DNA from 3 places in the Paenarthrobacter sp. NPDC089307 genome. Region 3 is predicted to be linked to each of the others. Evidence: riboswitches for the same ligand, from Rfam matches in the RefSeq annotation. Region 3 holds a riboswitch; each other region holds the start of a gene.
What was found. A riboswitch is a leader RNA that binds a small molecule or an ion and turns the genes downstream of it on or off. The one in region 3 is predicted to bind glycine.

Region 1 (4,163 bases), on a different contig from region 3:
GCAGGACCTCGACGCCGGCAGCCTTCAGGGAAGCGGCGAGGGTGCGGGCGTGGCTGTGGGCGGTCTCGGCGATTGCCTTCAGGCCCTCGGGACCGTGGTAGACCGCGTACATCGAGGCAACGATGGCGAGCAACGCTTGCGCAGTACAGATGTTGGATGTGGCCTTCTCGCGGCGGATGTGCTGCTCGCGGGTCTGCAGCGCCAAGCGGTAGGCGGGGACACCGGCGTCGTCCTTGGAAACGCCCACCAAGCGGCCCGGCATGGAACGCTCGAGGCCCTTTTGGACTGCCATGTAGGCGGCGTGCGGGCCGCCGAAGAACAGCGGGACGCCCAAGCGCTGCGCGGAACCGACTGCGATGTCGGCACCCTGCTCGCCGGGAGGGGTGATGAGCGTCAGCGACAGGAGGTCGGCAGCAACGGTGACCAGCGCGCCGCGTTCCTTGGCGTCGGCGATGACCGCAGAGTGGTCGAACACGTGGCCGGACACGCCGGGCTGCTGGAGGACGACGCCGTTGATGGCACCTTCCGGAAGGCCGAGGGACAGGTCCGCGACCTCAACCTCGAAGCCGAGTGCCTCGGCGCGGCCCTTCACGATGGCGATGGTCTGCGGGAGGCAGTCGGCGTCGAGGACGGTCTTGCCGTCCTGGGCGGACTTGTTCTTATTCGCCCTGCGCATCATCAGCACGGCCTCGGCTACAGCAGTGGCTTCATCCAGCAGGGAAGCGTTGGCAATCGGCAGGCCGACGAGGTCCTGGACCATGGTCTGGAAGTTCAGGAGGGCCTCGAGGCGGCCCTGCGAGATTTCCGGCTGGTACGGCGTGTACGCGGTGTACCAGGCCGGGGATTCGAGGATGTTTCGGCGGATGACCGGCGGGGTGATCGTGTCGAAGTAGCCCTGGCCGATCATCTGTACGGCCGTCTTGTTTTTGGAAGCGAGCTTGCGAAGCTCTGCGAGGACCTCAACCTCCGAAAGGGCGTCCTGCAGGGTCAGGGCAACGTCCTGCCGGATATCGTTCGGAACGGCGGTGTCGACCAGCGAGTCAACGGTGTCGTAGCCGACAGACTTGAGCATGGTGTCAATGTCGGCCTGGCGGCGTGCGCCGATATGCCGATCGACGAAGGTGGTGGAGGCAGAACTAACCGTCACGAAGGAACTCCAATACTTGGGCGGCGTTTGGGTACGCCACAGCGGCTCGGGTTCCTCCCCGCTCTGTATTGGACCTGAGAGTTTCCGCGCGTTGTCTGCACGACAAATCGCTTGCACCGTCGGTGAGCACAGCGCCCCTTCACCCGGTTGGGCGGAGTGCCTGCTGCTTTCCAGAGTTGCCTCGCCGCGGCGGTGCGTGGGCCTGAGAGATTCCTGGGGAGGGTTTGCTCCTACGGCGCCTGCATCACGTGCCTGCAGGACTCTCCCGCCGCAGATCGAAGGCATGTTCAGTTGTACTTGGGCGCGTTGTTGGGCACGCCACAAGCGTTAATTGTCCTACGTGCGGGCCGCTGCGGCAAATGGATAAAGCCTCACTTGCGGAGACGGTCCAGGACGCCCAGAAGGATCTCGACGTCGGCCTCCCGCGCTGCCGTGCCGACGCCCTGGCCGCCCTCAAACATCGCGTTGAAGTACAGGCCATCGCCCATGTAGCTGACGGCTTTGGCGATCTCCGGGCCCACGTCCTGGGCCAGTACGTCCAGCCACTGTTGCTGGATGCCGGCAAACCTGCGTCGGGTTTCCTCATGCGCTACTTCAGCCAGCCTGGTGGCGGCCACGAAGGCCCGGTCCATGGGGGTATCGGCCCACAAGGAGGTCCGAATGAAGTAAGCAGCGCTGCCATCGGGCGCAGTCTTCATCTTTTCTATGTCCGCCTGGGCCAACTCATCCAAGCGTTCCAGCAGGGCGCTGATCAGCGATTCCTTGTTGGGAAAGTGATACAGCAGCCCTCCTTTGGAGACTCCTGCCCGTTTCGCTACGGCGTCAAGCGTGGCCGCACGCTCCCCCACCTCAATAAGGAGGGCTTCGAAGGCATCCAGGACGGCGTCCCGGGCAACTGGTTTTCGTGGCATGTGTACATCATTCCCTAAAGACTTGGGGGGTTTGAATTTGTAACTGTACCGTCCAGACGGTACAGTAAGTTGCATGTTATCGCCGTCCTCAACACAAGCACCCCGTTCCGCCCGCCCCTCCTTGGGTCAGGCAGCACCGTGGCGCGACTGGACGGCCCTGGCGCTCCTGATGTTCCCGGTACTGCTGGTGGCCGTCGACAACACCGCGCTCACCTTTGCCCTGCCCGAGATCGCCCGCTCCCTGGACGTGGGCGGTATCCAGCTGCTCTGGATCGTTGACGCCTACCCGCTGGTGCTCGCCGCGCTGCTGGTTTCCATGGGCAACCTCGGTGACAGGATCGGACGACGCCGGTTGCTCCTGATCGGCAGCACAGGCTTCGCGGCGGTTTCGGCTGCTACGGCGTTCGCGCCGTCGGCGGAATGGCTTATCGCCGGCCGCGCCGCACTCGGCGTCTTCGGTGCCATGCTGATGCCGTCAACGTTGTCCTTGATCCGGAACATCTTTACCGATCCCAACCGCCGCCGCCTGGCCATCGCGGTATGGGCCGCAGGCTTCTCCGGCGGCGCTGCCCTGGGCCCCATCTTCGGCGGCTGGCTCGTAGAGCACTTCTGGTGGGGCGCCGTGTTCCTGGTGGCAGCGTTCCTGCTCCTGCCCCTGCTGGCCTTTGGCCGGGTACTGATTCCCGAATCCAAGGACGCCAACCCCGGCCGGGTGGACGTGCCCAGCATTGTACTGTCCGTGGTCACCATGGCTCCGTTCGTCTACGGCATCAAGGAATTCGCGGTCCACGGCTTCGGTGCATCCGCAGCTGCCTTCATGGGCTTCGGCCTGGTGATGGGCATTGTGTTCGTCCGCCGTCAGCAGAGGATCGAAAGCCCCATGCTGGACGTTTCCCTGTTCAAGAACAAGGTGTTCAGCACGGCAATCGTGGCAAACGTCTTGTCCTTGTTCTCCATGACGGGCTTCATCTACTTCTTTGCCCAGCACCTGCAGCTGGTTGAAGGGCAGTCCCCCATGGAAGCCGGCATCGCCATGATTCCGGCACTCCTGGCCACGGTCATCGCCGGCTTGCTGGTGGTGCCCCTGGTCAAGCGCGTGCGGCCTGGATTCGTGGTGGCCGGCGGATTGACGCTAAGTGCCATCGGCTATCTGGTTGCAGTCATGGGCGACCATGGAACCGGACCGGTATTCCTCTTGTCGGCCCTCACAGTGCTCGCGGTGGGTGTCGGTGCGGCGGAAACCATCTCCAACGACCTCATCCTGGCTTCCGTGCCGGCAGACAAGTCCGGAGCTGCCTCGGCCATTTCCGAAACCGGCTACGAACTCGGTTCGCTCCTGGGGACGGCGGTGCTCGGCTCGATCCTCACAGCGTCCTACCAGCACAACCTCGTCATTCCCGAGGGCGTCCCCACCGAAGCCGCCAGGAAGTCCGGGGAGACACTGGCTGGTGCCGTGGACGCAGCCTCGGGCCTTCCTGCCCAGCTCTCCGAAGCACTGACCGCCGCCGCCCGGGTTGCCTTCGACTCCGGCGTCCACATCACTGCGGCGATTGGGCTGGTACTGATGGCCGGAGCGGCAGTGATGGCCGCCGTCGTACTCCGCAAGGTGCCCAAGGCAAAGTAGAGGAGTACACGGCGAAGCCGGCTACACCGCTTCGGTTGGCGCGGCCATATTGTCGACGCCGGCAGTCAGCTGGTCGATTCGCTCCAGCGCGTCGCTGAGCCGGCTGACCGTGGTCCACAGGCCCGGATGCTGCTCCCTGACCTCCTCAAGCGGAGTTCCCGCGGAGGTCAGGGATGCGAGGTCGAAGCTCACGTTGGTCCGGGCCCCGGCTATGGCGGCCCGCAGCGCGCCAAAACCAACCACGACGTCGGCAATGAGGGCCGGATTTCCATGGGAAGCAAGCCAGCCAAGGTCCTCGATGGCGTCGATGGCCCGCTCACCAAGCACGGCTGAGGCTTTGGCTGCGTCCACGGAAGCCCGATGGATGGCTTCTTCACGTTCCGTTCCTGGATCCAGCCGGAAGGCAGCCCCAAAAGCGTTGGAAGCAGAGGCGTCGTCATCCGCGAGCTTTAGGGCGTCTTTCCTCAACTGGTGGGCCCGG
Region 2 (4,163 bases), on a different contig from region 3:
ACCGAGGGCCGCGGAGGCAAGTTCGTGGAGGCCGGCGCGCCCGGGGCCGGGGTGCTGGAGTACCGGGCATCTGGCCGGGAGCCCAGGATCATCGCGGCTTCCCGCAGGGGCACTCCGTACCGCGCCAAAGCTGGGTTGGACGGCTATTACCCCCGCAGTATCACCATGCGCTACCTGACCGAGGACGCCGTGGACCGCTTCCGGGCAGCAGGCATCCAGCCCGGCTTTGACCATGACCTCTGGCCGTTACTGCACCGGGATGCGTTGTGGGCCTACTATTCAACGCTGTCCCGGTCCCAGCCCGCCGCGATCAAGGACCCGGCGCAGTTCCTGGCAGACCTCGAAGACGCGCTCCAACCGCATGCCCACACCACCGCGAACTGGGAAAGCGATGTGGAGGTCCTTGTTGAAAAACACGTGGTCACTTCACGGCGTTTGAACCTTCGCGGGCTGGCGTCGCCGCTGGCGGGCCGGACGTTCGCTTCGCGGCGTGAACTGGATGCAGCGGTCACCGCGTATCTGGACGATGACGCGCGGCGCTCGGCGCTTGGGGAAGCCGACCCCGTGAAAATGGCCATCGGTGCGCTCCACACCGGCAGGGCCATCCTCAAGACCGTGGTGGCTGACGGCGGCATCACTGACGAGTCATGGCTGGCAGGGTTGCGGGGCTGGTTCGAGTCGTTCGTCGAAGGATTGGCCAGCGGCCCTCCCGCGCTGCGTTCGGAGCAGCTGGCCGCCCTGGCGCGTGCCGGCGTCGTAAGTTTTGTTGGACCGGACCCCAAGTTCAGCGTGGACCGTGGCTCCAGGGTGTTCCGGGCCGCCTCCCCGTGGGTGCACGAAGGGCCCGCGGAGGCGCGGACCCTGATCGAGGCGATGTCGCCTGCGAACAGGGTGGGCATCAACATCTCTCCGCTGCTTGAGCAGCTCATGGCCGATGGCTTGGTGCGAACCAAGATCATGATGAGTGTGGAGGGGACGCCGATGCAGACCACGGGCCTTGACGTCGAGCCGCACCCGTACCGTCCCAAAGCGGCCAACGGATCCGTCACAGAAAGCATGTATGTCCTGGGCCTACAGTTGTCCGCCTCGCAGTGGGGAAATGCCATCGCAGCGGAGGCCCGTCCGCGGTCAGGACCCGCCTATGCCAGTGGTCAGCGGACCCTCCGGGATGCTGACGAGATCGCCCGTAGCATCCTGGGCCTCTAGGCCGTTGGGGTTGCGCGGCCTGCCAGCCTTCGTTACTGTGTGAGCTGCATCACCGGATAGGGTGGTGCACGCTTATGATCTGCGGCGGGAGAGTCCTGCCGGTACATTTCGACAGGCGCCGTAGGAGCAAACCCTCCCCAGGAATCTCTCAGGCCCATGTACCGCCGCGGTTAGGCAACTCTGGAAAGCAGTCCGACAACCGGGCTCACCGAAGGTGCAAGCAGGCCCATGCCTGCGGAAACTCTCAGGTCTACCTACAGAGCGGGGAGGAACCCGAATCAATGTGGCACCTTGTGCCGCCTGAACGACGGAGTTCCTTTGACGATTCATCCTCCCACTGGCGCCGAATCACCCCATCTCGAGCGCCAGCTCAGCAACCGCCACATCCAGCTCATCGCCATCGGCGGAGCAATTGGCACCGGCCTCTTCATGGGCTCGGGCAAAACCATATCCGCGGCCGGCCCATCCGTCATCTTCGTGTACATGATCATCGGCTTCATGCTGTTCTTCGTCATGCGGGCCATGGGCGAACTGCTGCTAAGCAACCTGAATTACAAATCCTTCAGCGACTTCGCAGCAGACCTCCTGGGCCCCTGGGCCGGGTTCTTCACCGGCTGGACCTACTGGTTCTGCTGGGTCATCACCGGCATCGCAGATGTGATCGCCATCGCCGGATATTCGCAGGAACTATGGCCCTCCCTTCCCCTGTGGGTACCGGGCCTGATCACCATCGGGATCCTCCTGCTCCTGAACCTGGCAACCGTCAAAGCCTTCGGTGAGACCGAATTCTGGTTCGCACTCATCAAGATCGTGGCCATCGCAGCGCTCATTATCGTGGGCCTGTTCATGATCTTCAGTGGATTCCAGTCCGATGCCGGCCCGGCCAGCTTCACCAACCTGTGGAGCCACGGCGGTTTCTTCCCGAACGAGTCCATGGGCTCCGTGGCTGGTTTCCAGATCGCGGTGTTCGCGTTCGTAGGCATCGAACTGGTGGGCACCACCGCCGCTGAAGCCAAGGACCCGGAGAAGAACCTCCCCAAGGCCATCAACTCCATCCCCATCCGTGTGCTTCTCTTCTACGTGGGTGCGCTCATCATCCTCATGTCCGTCACGCCCTGGACCCAGTTCGCCGCCGGCCACAGCCCCTTTATTGCCATGTTCTCCCTGGCCGGCCTCGGCGCAGCAGCCACCATCGTGAACCTGGTGGTGTTGACGTCAGCCATGTCCTCGGCCAACTCGGGCATCTACTCCACCTCGCGCATGGTGTTCGGGCTCGCGCAGGAGGGTGACGCGCCCAAGGTGTTCGGTGCCCTCTCCGGACGCAAAGTACCCCGCAACGCACTGTTCCTCTCGTGCGTCCTGCTGCTGTCCGGCGTCGTACTGATGTATGCCGGCCAGGACGTTGGCAAGGCGTTCGACATGGTGACCACCGTGTCCGCGGTCTGCTTTGTGTTCGTCTGGTCGATCATCCTGGCAAGCTACCTGGCCTTCCGGAAGCGCAGGCCGCACCTGCACGACGCATCGGCGTTCAAGATGCCAGGTGGCGTGGCGATGGTGTGGGTGGTGTTCGCGTTCTTCGCTTTCGTGCTGTGGGCGCTGACCACCCAGCCTGACACCCTGCTTGCTTTGCTTGCCACGCCCCTATGGTTCGTCATCCTGGGCGTCGCATGGTTCTTGATCCGGCGCCGTCCAACACACCTGGCCCGTTATGCGGCGTTCCAGGCGGAGCTGCAGCGCGATGCCGAGCGCGTCCGGGAGCCGGAACCGGCGAACAAGTAACTCCGCATAACAAAACCGGGCCCCTCACGAGGAAAATCGTGAGGGGCCCGGCCTTCATTCGTCACTCGAGGAGGTGCTTAGCCCCTCAAGCACTTCTGGTACTCCAACCAGGCGAAGGCATACCGCAGCCAGCCCACGATGTCATACCACTTGGACGGCTTGGTGGGCGGGGTGCACTGTGGCGGTTGAGGCCCGCTGTCGGCAATTTTCACCAGCGCCTTGACCACAGTTCCACTTTCGACGGCGGTCAGTACCAGGGTGCCTGTGCCTGCGGCCGCCGCTGCGGGAACCTTGAGGTTCACCGTGGCCGCACCCGCTGTAACAGGAACATCGCCGAGCACCACGGCGGCACCCTTGGCGTCAGTGAAGACGGCCTTGAGTGTGGCGTTTGCCGGGCTGCCGATCGAGGTGAGGTCCAGCTTGGAGACAGCCAGGCTGATCGGCGATCCGGCCTTTACCTCGGCTGCCGTGGAATTGGCCACGGCAACCGAACGGCGTGCGAAGTCCGGGGACACAGGCTTGTGTTCGCGCAGGTACTTGATCCACGCATCCCGGTCAACCAGTCCGGTGTCCTTCGTGTTGCTGCCTTCCTTGAACACCCGGAAGTTGTCACCGCCGGTTGCCAGGAAGCTGAAGGTGCCAAGCCGGTACTGCTTTGCGGGGTCGATCACAGTTCCGTTGACCCAGATGCCGGTGATGCGGTCACCTGCGGGGCGGGCGGCGTCGTAGGTGTAGTTGACGTTCTTGGACAGCCCAAGCTGCTGGTACGGACGGCTGGGGACGGTGCCATCAGGGTTGGTCTGCCACTGCTGCTCCAGGAGAGTCTTGAACTGTGCGCCGGTGAGGGACGTGGTCCACAGGTTGTTCACGAATGGCAGGACCGCGTTGGCTTCGGCGTACGTGATGATTCCGTCGGGTGCATAGTACAGCTCGTTACGCAGTCCACCCGGGTTCACGACGCCGATCTCCGCCGCACCGAGTTCCGGCGCCTTGAGCGTGTCCACCAACGAGTCTGCCACTAGGTTTCCAAGCGTCGATTCGCTCGCGCGGTCATCGCGCTTCGGGGCTCCGCCGGCGGGGTCCGGAGTGAAGGCCGTGGTGATATCAGCGGTCACCGCGCCCACCGCCTGGTTGCCGATTTCAGCAGCCTGGGCAAGGGCCTTTTCCACGATCGCCTT
Region 3 (4,163 bases):
CTCCCTGCTCGAAGAATCACGACGATTGCGCCAAACCGCGCGGGTCTATGACCTGCTGAGGACGGCCGGCGCCTCGGAGGACCACTGGCAGAGCCTGGTCCAGCGGCTCGCCACGGAGCTTGATGCGCAACTGTTCGTTGTGGACCGCCGCTGCCTCCATCCTTGGCATCCGGACGGGGAGGCCCTGCCGCAGTTCCTCACCGATGCCTGGGCTCCGTTGTCCGGCCACGCAACTCCTGCCGGGAAGAATTTCCAATGGCATCGGATCAGGGGCAGGCACGTGCTGACCATGGACATACCCACCCACGCCAGCGCGCTCATGGTTGTGCTGCCCAACAGCGAACCGCACCCGGACGCCGTCGTGCTCCTTCACGCCGCAACCGTGCTGGGACTGCAGCTTTCACGGATAGTGCTGTCGCTCGAAAGCCGTCACAGGTTGGCCGGCGAGTTCCTGCTGCAGGCGATGGACGGCCGCTTGGGCGTGGCGGAGATGGAGAGCCGGCTGTCCGGCTTTGGAATTGCGGCCCAGGATTTCCTGCTGGTCACCATGTCCGGGGATGGTTCCCAGGCAGCAACCGACGGCGACCGGCTGGCGAACGTCCACGTCGAACTGTGGAGGCACGGGGTTGCGTCGGCGTCCTTGAAGCGGAACAACAGGCTCCACGTGGTGGTTCCGGCCGACGTGCCTGATGATGTCCTGGTGCATTGCGCGGGTCCGGATGCCGTGATCGGAATCAGCGCGGTGGGTGCTGTTGCCAGTATCCAAAGGGCCCTCCAGGAGTCCCTCTGGGCGCTAGGATCTGCTCGCGCTAACAAGCTGCGGCTGGCACGTTACGCCCAAGGCCCATCGTGGCTCGGACTGACCGGCTTCGAGGAAGGAACGGCGTTGGTCCGGCGTCTTTTGGGTCCGATTTTCGATTACGAGCAAAGCCAGGACGGAGATCTCTTGGTCACGTTGAGGACCTACCTGGACTCCCAGCGGTCCTGGCAAAAGACAGCCGCTGCCCTGTTCGCGCACCGGCAAACAATCATCTACAGGATGCGGAAAATCGGTGAATTGACGGGCCTGGACATGGGCGAGACGTCCACGGTGGCGCAGTTGTGGTTCGCGCTCCAAATCCATGAGGCGATGCATCAGTAGCCCTGCCTTGCTTGCGCTTTTTCGAAACTACCCGCTATGGTGTGAAGCGTGTCACTGAGGTGGCGCAACGCTTTTGATCTGCGGCGGGAGAGTCCTGCCGGTACATCCAGTCAGGCGCCGTAGGAGCAAATCCTCCCCAGGAATCTCTCAGGCCCATGTACCGCCGCGGTTAGGCAACTCTGGAAAGCAGCCCGGGTAACCGGGCTCACCGACGGTGCAAGCAGGCAACCATTCCTGCGGAATCTCTCAGGTCCAATACAGAGCGGGGAGGAACACCACATCATCGTGGCGCTCACTGGGCGCCTGAATCATGGAGTTCCTCTTGACTGTTCAATCAACCCCCACCGCTTTCGCGGACCGGCACATCGGCGCCCGGCGCCAGGCCGATGTTGACACCATGCTCAAGGCCATCGGCTACGACTCTGTCGACGGCCTGGTGGACGTAGCCGTCCCCGATTCCATCCGCCAGTCCTCGCCGCTGACCCTTTCGGCGGCGCTGAGCGAGACCCAGGTCCTTACCGAGCTGCGCAAGCTGGCCTCGAAGAACAAGACCGCTGTCCAGATGATCGGCCAGGGCTACTACGACACCGTCACCCCGCCGGTCATCCGCCGCAACATCCTTGAAGCTCCGGCCTGGTACACGGCCTACACGCCGTACCAGCCCGAAATTTCCCAGGGCCGCCTCGAAGCGCTGCTCAACTTCCAGACCATGGTGCAGGACCTCACTGGCCTGCCCGTAGCCAACGCCTCGTTGCTGGATGAAGCCACCGCTGTGGCCGAGGCCGTGCTCCTGATGCGCAGGGCCAATAAGAACAAGACTGCCAAAGACGGCAAGACTGTCCTGGACGCGGACCTCCTCCCGCAGACCATCGCCATTGTGCGGGGCCGCGCCGAGGCACTCGGCTTCGAGGTTCTGGTCGCCGACCTTTCGGCCGGACTGCCCGACGGCGACATCAACGGTATCGTCCTGCAGCAACCCGGCGTTTCGGGCCGGGTCTTTAACCACGCTCCCGTGATCGCTGCAGCGAAGGAGCGCGGTGCCTTGGTCACAGTCGCAGCCGATCTGCTGGCACTCACGCTCATCACGCCCCCGGGCGAGCAAGGCGCGGATATCGCCGTCGGAACCGCGCAGCGTTTCGGTGTTCCGCTGTTCTTCGGTGGCCCTCACGCCGCTTACATGGCCGTGCGCGAAGGCATGGAGCGCACGCTCCCGGGCCGCATCGTCGGCGTTTCCAAGGACAACGCCGGCGTTCCGGCGTACCGCTTGGCGCTCCAGACCCGCGAGCAGCACATCCGCCGCGAAAAGGCCACGTCCAACATCTGCACGGCCCAGGCTTTGCTCGCGATCGTGGCGTCGATGTACGCCGTTTACCACGGTCCCGAAGGCCTGAAGGCGATCGCCGAAACCGTCCACGGTCACGCCCGTGTCCTGGCCACCGCGTTGCAGAAGGCGGGCCGCGAACTTGTGTCCGGGTCCTTCTTCGACACGCTCACCGTCCGCGTCCCCGGCAAGGCCGACAAGGTCATCTCCGCGGCCGAAGCACGCGGCATCAACCTTCGCTACGTCGACGCAGACACGGTTGGCGTTTCAGTTGATGAAACCACGACGCCGGAGGTCCTCTCCGCGGTTGCCGTCGCCTTTGGTGCCGGTCCGGTAGGGGAGGCGGCCGGGTTCGAGTTGGCTTCCGACGTAATCCGCACCTCCGATTTCCTGCAGCACCCGGTGTTCAACACGCACCGTTCCGAGACGCAGCTGTTGCGCTATATCCGCAAGCTGTCCGACCGGGACCTCGCACTGGACCGCACCATGATCCCGCTGGGTTCGTGCACCATGAAGCTCAACGCCACGGCGGAGATGGAGGCCATCTCCTGGCCGGAGTTCGCTTCGATCCACCCGTTCGCTCCGGACCACCAGACGGCTGGCTGGCGTGAGCTGATTTCCGGTTTGGAAGCTGACCTGACCGAGATCACGGGCTACGACCAAGTTTCCATCCAGCCCAACGCCGGTTCCCAGGGAGAGCTTGCCGGCTTGCTCGCGATCCGTGGCTACCACCACTCCCGTGGAGACCAGCAGCGCACCGTCTGCCTGATCCCGGCTTCGGCACACGGCACCAACGCTGCCTCGGCCGTGCTGGCCGGCATGAAGGTTGTTGTTGTGGCCACGGCATCCGACGGCACCATCGACCACGATGATCTCAAGGCCAAAATCGAGGCCAACAGGGACCTGCTCTCCTGCATCATGATCACCTACCCGTCCACGCACGGTGTGTACGACGCTGACGTCCGCGAGGTGTGCGATGCGGTGCACGAGGCCGGCGGCCAGGTGTACGTGGATGGCGCCAACCTCAATGCGCTGGTTGGCCTGGCCCAGCCGGGCAAGTTCGGCGGCGACGTCTCGCACCTGAACCTGCACAAGACCTTCTGCATTCCGCACGGTGGCGGCGGTCCGGGCGTTGGCCCGGTCGCTGCGAAGGCCCACCTGGCTCCGTTCATGCCGGGGGATGCAAACAACGCTTCTTCCGAAGGTGGCGTTGCCATTTCGGCTTCCCGCTTCGGTTCCGCCGGTGTGCTGCCGATTTCCTGGGCTTACGTGAAGCTCATGGGCGGCGAAGGGCTCACCGAGGCGACCAAGTCTGCCTTGCTGGCCGCGAACTACGTAGCCTCCCGCCTGGATGAGCACTTCCCGGTCCTGTACACGGGCGAAGGCGGACTCGTGGCGCACGAATGCATCCTGGACCTCCGCGAGCTCACGGTCCGCACGGGTGTCACGGCTGAAGACGTTGCCAAGCGCCTGATCGATTTCGGCTTCCACGCCCCCACGCTGGCGTTCCCGGTTGCCGGCACGCTCATGGTGGAACCCACGGAATCCGAAGACCTGGCCGAAATCGATCGCTTCATCGAAGCCATGATCACCATCCGTGGCGAGATCGAGCAGGTAGCCAGCGGGGACTTCACTGTTGAGAAGTCGCCGCTGCGCAACGCGCCGCACACGGCTGCCGCCGTCGTCAGTTCCGACTGGGAC

Region 1: it holds a riboswitch for glycine, as region 3 does, so the genes downstream of both, gcvP (aminomethyl-transferring glycine dehydrogenase) here and gcvP (aminomethyl-transferring glycine dehydrogenase) in region 3, are expected to answer to the same signal.
Region 2: it holds a riboswitch for glycine, as region 3 does, so the genes downstream of both, cycA (D-serine/D-alanine/glycine transporter) here and gcvP (aminomethyl-transferring glycine dehydrogenase) in region 3, are expected to answer to the same signal.

What each region holds. Positions count from the first base shown of each region.
Region 1 covers NZ_JBFBHE010000002.1:703,383-707,545, forward strand. The annotation lists gene gcvP (aminomethyl-transferring glycine dehydrogenase) at 1-1,147, opposite strand, end outside; glycine riboswitch at 1,328-1,425, opposite strand; gene AB0N72_RS07110 (TetR/AcrR family transcriptional regulator) at 1,519-2,058, opposite strand; gene AB0N72_RS07115 (MFS transporter) at 2,132-3,682, shown strand; gene AB0N72_RS07120 (cyclodeaminase/cyclohydrolase family protein) at 3,704-4,163, opposite strand, start outside.
Region 2 covers NZ_JBFBHE010000005.1:51,985-56,147, reverse strand. The annotation lists gene AB0N72_RS13120 (FAD/NAD(P)-binding protein) at 1-1,206, shown strand, start outside; glycine riboswitch at 1,282-1,380, shown strand; gene cycA (D-serine/D-alanine/glycine transporter) at 1,525-2,985, shown strand; gene AB0N72_RS13110 (ExeM/NucH family extracellular endonuclease) at 3,063-4,163, opposite strand, start outside.
Region 3 covers NZ_JBFBHE010000003.1:202,143-206,305, reverse strand. The annotation lists gene AB0N72_RS08495 (PucR family transcriptional regulator ligand-binding domain-containing protein) at 1-1,141, shown strand, start outside; glycine riboswitch at 1,216-1,314, shown strand; gene gcvP (aminomethyl-transferring glycine dehydrogenase) at 1,464-4,163, shown strand, end outside.